Regions from separate parts of the [Rhizobium] kunmingense genome, predicted to be linked through region 2. Evidence: predicted binding sites of a transcription regulator. Region 2 holds the regulator's gene; the other holds the start of a gene.

Region 1 (3,408 bases), 410 kb from region 2:
CGCCCGTGAGGATGGCGATGTCTTCCAGCATGGCCTTGCGGCGATCGCCGAAGCCCGGAGCCTTGACGGCAGCAATCTTCAGGCCGCCACGCAGCTTGTTGACGACGAGCGTTGCAAGAGCTTCGCCTTCGACGTCTTCAGCGATGATGACGAGCGGCTTGCCGGTCTGAACGACGGCTTCCAGAACCGGAAGCATCGCCTGCAGGTTCGACAGCTTCTTCTCGTGAAGGAGAATGTAAGCGTCGTCGAGATCGGCGATCATCTTTTCCGGGTTGGTCACGAAGTAGGGCGACAGGTAGCCGCGGTCGAACTGCATGCCTTCGACGACTTCGAGTTCGGTTTCAGCGGTCTTGGCTTCTTCGACGGTGATGACACCTTCGTTGCCGACCTTCTGCATGGCTTCGGCAATGTCTGCACCAACCTGCTTGTCGCCGTTTGCGGAGATCGTGCCGACCTGGGCAACTTCAGCCGAGGTGGAGATCTTCTTGGCCTTCGCCTGCAGGTCCTTGACGACTTCTGCAACGGCGAGATCGACGCCGCGCTTCAGGTCCATCGGGTTCATGCCGGCAGCAACGGCCTTTGCACCTTCGCGAACGATCGCGCGGGCCAGAACGGTTGCAGTCGTGGTGCCGTCGCCGGCGATGTCGTTGGTCTTCGAAGCAACTTCGCGGACCATCTGGGCGCCCATGTTTTCGAACTTGTCTTCAAGTTCGATTTCCTTGGCGACCGATACACCGTCCTTGGTGATGCGCGGAGCGCCGAAGGACTTGTCGATAACAACGTTACGACCCTTCGGGCCGAGCGTTACCTGAACTGCGTCAGCGAGGATGTCGACGCCGCGCAGCATCTTTTCGCGCGCAGAGCGGCCGAATTTTACTTCTTTAGCTGCCATGTTGGGAACTCCTGAAAAGGGGTGTCAGCAAATTACGATGAAAGAGAAACCGGCAATCAGCCGATAACGCCCATGATGTCGGATTCCTTCATGATCAGAAGGTCTTCGCCATTGAGCTTGACTTCGGTGCCCGACCACTTGCCGAACAGGACGCGGTCGCCGACCTTGACGTCGAGTGCAACGAGTGCGCCCTTGTCGTCGCGTGCGCCCGGACCGACGGCGATGATTTCGCCTTCAGCCGGCTTTTCCTTGGCGGTGTCCGGAATGATGATGCCGCCCTTGGTCTTTTCTTCAGACTCGACGCGCTTTACGACAACGCGATCGTGCAGGGGGCGGAAAGTTGTGCTTGCCATTGTCTAATCCCTCGATCAAATGACATGGACAGGTCTGGATAGACCTGAGGAGCTCGCTTAGCACTCGTCGATTGAGAGTGCTAACGGAGCCCGAGATAAGGGTGGCCATGGGGGGAGTCAAGAACGAGCCCGAAATTTTCGTTGCCGCTCTGCAGCATGAAGCCCGACATGATTAACAACGGCGGTCGCGGCAGGTTAACGCACGGGCGGGTGATGACTGCCCGGTGAGTTTGACCTCAGCAAGGCAGCGGCCGACGGTCTCCGTCATACAGTCTTTACATGACATTTTTAAAGAGGCGCATGCCTGCATGGGGTGCTGGCCTGCATAGGGTGCTGGAGGGTGGGAGAACGCATGGCAGTGGTCGGTGAGACGGATAGACAGGCTGACGCACATCCGACGCTCGCCGAGCTGATCGCCGTCTTCGCCCGCATCGGCTGCCTGAGCTTCGGCGGCCCGGCAGCCCAGATCGCCATGATGCACCGCGCCGTGGTGGAGGAGAAGCGCTGGCTTTCCGAGGAGCGTTTTCTCCATGCCCTGAACTATTGCATGCTTCTGCCCGGTCCCGAGGCGCAGCAGCTCGCCACCTATATCGGCTGGCTGACCCATGGCACCCGCGGCGGCATCATTTCCGGTCTGCTCTTTGTCCTGCCCGGCCTTTTCGTCATCACGGCGCTTTCCGCCGCCTATGCGCTCTGGCAGGAAACGACATGGCTCGCCGGCCTGTTCTTCGGGCTGAAGGCTGCGGTTCTGGCGATCGTCGTCGAGGCGGTGATCCGGCTGTCGAAGAAGACGCTGAAAAGCGGTTTCCTCTGTCTCGTCGCGGCCACGGCCTTCGTGGCGCTGTTTGTTTTTTCCGTACCGTTCCCGCTCGTGGTTCTGACCGCTGCCATTGCCGGCTTCATCAACGCACGGCGGGTAGGCGTCACGGCGTCCCTTGCCGATCTCGGCGACCTACCGGCAAGGCCGCCTGCGGCAAGAGCGATTGCCACATTCATCGGCTGGATCTTCGTCTGGCAATCGCCGTTGCTGGTCCTCTGGCTCTTTTCCGCCCCTCAAGGCCTGGCAAGCCTTTTCTCCTTTTTCTCGAAAATGGCGCTGGTAACCTTCGGCGGCGCCTATGCGGTACTGGCTTACGTGGCCCAGGTCGGCGTCGAGCAATATGGCTGGCTGAAGCCCGGCGAAATGCTGGATGGCCTGGCGCTGGCGGAAACGACGCCGGGACCGCTGGTCCTCGTCCTCTCCTTCGTCGGCTTTCTCACCGGTTTCAGGGAGGCCTTCGGCGTGCTTGGCGGCATCGCCGGCGCGCTGCTCGTCGCCTGGGCGACCTTCGTGCCGAGCTTCATCTTCATCTTTGCCGGCGCACCCTATATCGAGCGGCTGCGCGGCAACCGCATGCTGTCCGGTGCTCTGTCGGCGATCACGGCGGCAGTTGTCGGCGTCATTCTCAACCTCGCCATCTGGTTCGGCCTGCATGTCGTCTTCCGCGAGGTGCAGACAGCCGAACTCGCCCCTGCTATCGGCCTCGCCGTGCCGGCGCCGGTCATCGCCAGCCTTGATCCCGTTGCCGCCATCCTGTTCGCGGGCTCGGCCTTTCTGCTGTTCGTTGCCAAGGCCGGCATGGTGCCTGTGCTTGCGGCAAGCGCTATTGCCGGCCTCGTGGTTCGGCTCGTCCTCGGCTAGCGGCGTGCCATGGCGCCGGCATGGCCGTGCCCGACATGCCGGTTCTGCGCCAGCTTGTGGGTCTTCGAGGCGTAGAAGGCCTGTTCGACATATTTCTGCGACAGCATGGCGAGCGGAATGGCGGTGGCGAATGTCAGCGCCGACAGCAGCCCGAAATAGACCGGCTGGCTGAACCCCTGGCCGTTCAGCAGATACATCCAGCAATAAAGCGGCACCATGTGCAGCAGGTAGAGCGAATAGGAGATGGTGCCGAGAAAGGTCATCGCCGGCTTTTCGAGGAAGCGCGTCACCGGATCCTTCTTCTGCCGCTGGTCGCGGATCATCACGGCAAAGCCAAAGACGAAGATCCAGCCGCCGATGGCAAGATCCACTGCACCGATAAGCACGGCGGCGGCAATGACGGTGACCGGGTTGAGAAACCGGCGATCCTGCCACCGGCGTTTCCAGAGATAATAGCTGGCCATGCCGGCTACGAAATAGGG
Region 2 (3,408 bases):
CATCCGACGAACTGGCTACACGTCACGGTCGTCAAGGCCTGATCCAGGTCTCGCCAGGGCTGCGGAAACCGCTGATTTTGAGCGGATTTCGGTACATGCCTCTTCCGTTTTGACGAAAGGCGCTACATGCTCGTTTCCAGTGCGTGGAGAAAGATCATGAACGACGAAGCGCGTGCGCGAATAGCAGCCAATGACAAACTGCTGAAAGCGGTGATCACCCTGCTGGCGATCAAGGACCCCGGCCTGCTGGATGAACTCGACATCATATTCGCCCTGACCGAAGACGGCGGCGCGAGCCTTGCAGACGCCGACCGACGAACGCGGCTCCACCTGAAACAGGAACTGGAACTCATCCGGTCGCTGGCAAGCTCGACATTCGAGACGACACACTAAATCCTTAACGCCAAAGGAGCCACCTTGCGTGCCGCAGGTCTCGCTGCGCGTTTGCGGTGCCTGATGTGAAAGGAGACGCCGTAGCGTCTCCTTTAGATTCCGAAATCAGATATTGCCGTTTGCGGCATCACCCGGTGCGGCATCCGCCTTCGGGCCACCCTTGGCGACGCCGACCATCGCCGGGCGCAGTACCCGGTCGCCGATCGAAAAGCCGGCCTGCACCACCTGGATGACCGTGTTGTTCGGCACGGCCGGGTTCGGCACTTCGAACATCGCCTGGTGGAAATTGGGATCGAACTTCTCGCCCTCGGCATCGATCTTCTTCACGCCGTGGCGCTCGAGAGCGGAAAGCATGGCGCGCTCGGTCATTTCCACGCCTTCGAGAAGGGTGGTGAGTGTGGCGTCCGCCGAGGCACGCTGCTCTGCCGGAACGGCATCGAGGGCGCGGCGCAGATTGTCGGACACGGCCAGCATGTCGCGCGCAAAGCCTGCGACGGAATAGGACTTGGCGTCCTTCACGTCACGCTCGGTGCGGCGACGCAGGTTGTCCATTTCGGCGGCAAGACGCAGAAAACGGTCACGCAGTTCGGCATTCTCGGCCTTCACCGCCTCGATCGGATCGGGTTCTGCGGCCGGGGTCTCGGCGGCATCCTGCTCGGCTGCGCCGTTAAGAGCGGCATTCACGGCATCCACGCTCTCGGCGGCAGCTGCGTCAGGGCCAGTCTTGTTGGTATCGTCGGTCATGACGTTCTCCGATTACTTCTGTTCAGGAATTTGCGCCCGATATCGAGGTTCGGCGCGGAAAAATCAAGGCTTGCGGCGATTTCCGATCATATCGAGCCGCGCGAAAGCCGTGCGATCAGCTGAGCCGTGTAGTCGACCATCGGCACGACGCGGGAATAATTGAGCCGTGTTGGGCCGATCACCCCGACTGCGCCGACGATCCGGTCGTCACCATCACGGTAGGGCGCGACGATCAGCGACGAACCGGAGAGAGAGAACAGCTTGTTTTCCGAACCGATGAAGATGCGTACCCCCGGTCCGGCCTCGGCCAGTTCGAGGATCTCGATCAGGCTGTCCTTCTTCTCCAGGTCGTCGAACAGCAGCCTCAGGCGGTCGAGGTCGGACGGCTCGCCGAGACCTTCAAGAAGATTGGCGCGTCCTCGTACGATCAGCTGGGTTGGCTTGCCCTCTTCGCTATCGCCCGACCAGACGGCGAGACCACGTTCTATCAGGTCCTGCGCCAGCGCATCGACCTCGCTCTGCACCTCCTGCTTCAGCGTCTTCATCTGGCCGCGGAATTCCGGCAATGTCTGGCCGGTCAGGTGAGCGTTGAGAAAATTGGCAGCCTCGGTCAATTGCGAGGAGGTGACGCCTGCCGGCAGCTCGATGATGCGATTTTCGACCTGGTTATGATCGCCGACAAGAACGGCCAGCGCCTTTGTCGGCTCCAGCCGGATGAATTCCACATGTTTGAGTACGGGGTCGCTCTTCGTCGTGATGACGATGCCGGCGCCGCGCGAAACGCCCGACAGCATCAGGCTGGCATCCGCCATCAGGTTTTCCAGCGTCTGGTCGCGATTGGCAGGACGGATCTGCCGGTCGATGGCGGAGCGCTCCTCGTCGGACAGATTGCCGGTCTGCATGAAGGCATCGACGAAGAAACGCAGACCGCTCTGCGTCGGCAGCCGGCCGGCGCTGATATGGGGTGAATAGATCAGCCCGAGCTGTTCCAGGTCGCTCATCACGTTGCGCACGGAAGCGGGCGACAGGGACATCGGAAGAAGGCGGGACAGGTTGCGCGATCCGAGCGGCTCGCCGTTCTCCAGATAGCTTTCCACGATGCGGCGAAAGATCTCGCGCGAGCGATCGTCAAGCATCGAACCGGCATCCATGCCCAAAGCTGCCGAAAACACCATTCCTGTCATCATCCCGATTTTGGTTGTCTTCCAGATATAGTCATTGGAAATGCCGTCTCAAACCGGAAATCGCGATCAATCGATCCGATTGTCGCTTGGTCATGCCCTGTGGGGCTTTTTCTTTGCAAATCGCGCGGGACGACCTTAGAAGGCGGGTAACGCCGCATCGCGCGAAAAATCTTCGTCTCGACAAGCGGCAGACCAATACCAGGGAGTGATCCATGCGGCCTTCAGGCAGACCAGTAAACCAGATGCGCAAAGTGTCCTTCGAGCGCAACTTCTCCAAGCATGCCGAAGGCTCCTGTCTGGTGAAGTTCGGCGACACGCATGTCCTGTGCACCGCAAGCCTTGAAGAAAAGACGCCGCCGTGGCTGCGCAACACCGGCAAGGGCTGGGTTACCGCCGAATACGGCATGTTGCCCCGCGCCACCGGCGATCGCATGCGCCGCGAAGCCTCGTCGGGCAAGCAGGGCGGTCGTACGCTGGAAATCCAGCGTCTCATCGGCCGCTCACTGCGCGCCGTCGTCGATCTCGAAGCGCTTGGCGAAAAGCAGATCACCATCGACTGCGATGTCATCCAGGCCGATGGCGGCACCCGCACCGCCTCGATCACCGGCGGCTGGATCGCGCTTTACGATTGCCTGAAGTGGATGGAAACCCGCTCGATGATCAAGCTCGACAAGGTCCTGAAGGATCACGTCGCGGCCATCTCCTGCGGCATCTTCGCCGGTCAGCCGGTCATCGATCTGGACTATCTGGAGGATTCCGCTGCCGAGACGGATGCGAATTTCGTCATGACCGGTTCTGGCGGTATCGTCGAGATCCAGGGCACCGCCGAAGGCAAGCCGTTTACCCAGGAAGAACTGCTGCAGCTCCTCGGTCTCGCCAATGACGGTGTCAGGGAACTGGTGGAAATGCAGAAGGCGGCGATCGCCTGAGGAAGTAGCCCATGCGCAAGCTCGACACAAAGACGATCGTTGTCGCCAGCCACAATGCCGGCAAGATCAAGGAGATCGCCGAGCTGATCGGTCCCTTCGGCTTCTCGGCCAAGTCCGCCGCCGAGCTGAAGTTCGAGGAACCCGACGAGACCGGCACG

Evidence for each region. Region 2 encodes HrcA, which represses chaperone genes, less so after heat shock. Its sites were predicted from a motif close to GTTAGCACTCNCNNNNNGNGAGTGCTAAC; they were not measured.
Region 1: groES (co-chaperone GroES) is a predicted target of HrcA. The motif match lies at 1,302-1,330, and genes of this name have one in related genera.

The regions. Positions count from the first base shown of each region.
Region 1 is NZ_CDRNXG010000001.1:343,335-346,742, reverse strand. It holds gene groL (chaperonin GroEL) at 1-892, opposite strand, end outside; gene groES (co-chaperone GroES) at 949-1,245, opposite strand; gene chrA (chromate efflux transporter) at 1,598-2,926, shown strand; gene AC0JZ4_RS01835 (acyltransferase family protein) at 2,923-3,408, opposite strand, start outside.
Region 2 is NZ_CDRNXG010000001.1:755,488-758,895, reverse strand. It holds gene AC0JZ4_RS03840 (class I SAM-dependent methyltransferase) at 1-42, shown strand, start outside; gene AC0JZ4_RS03835 (hypothetical protein) at 157-393, shown strand; gene grpE (nucleotide exchange factor GrpE) at 499-1,137, opposite strand; gene hrcA (heat-inducible transcriptional repressor HrcA) at 1,224-2,312, opposite strand; gene rph (ribonuclease PH) at 2,534-3,250, shown strand; gene rdgB (RdgB/HAM1 family non-canonical purine NTP pyrophosphatase) at 3,262-3,408, shown strand, end outside.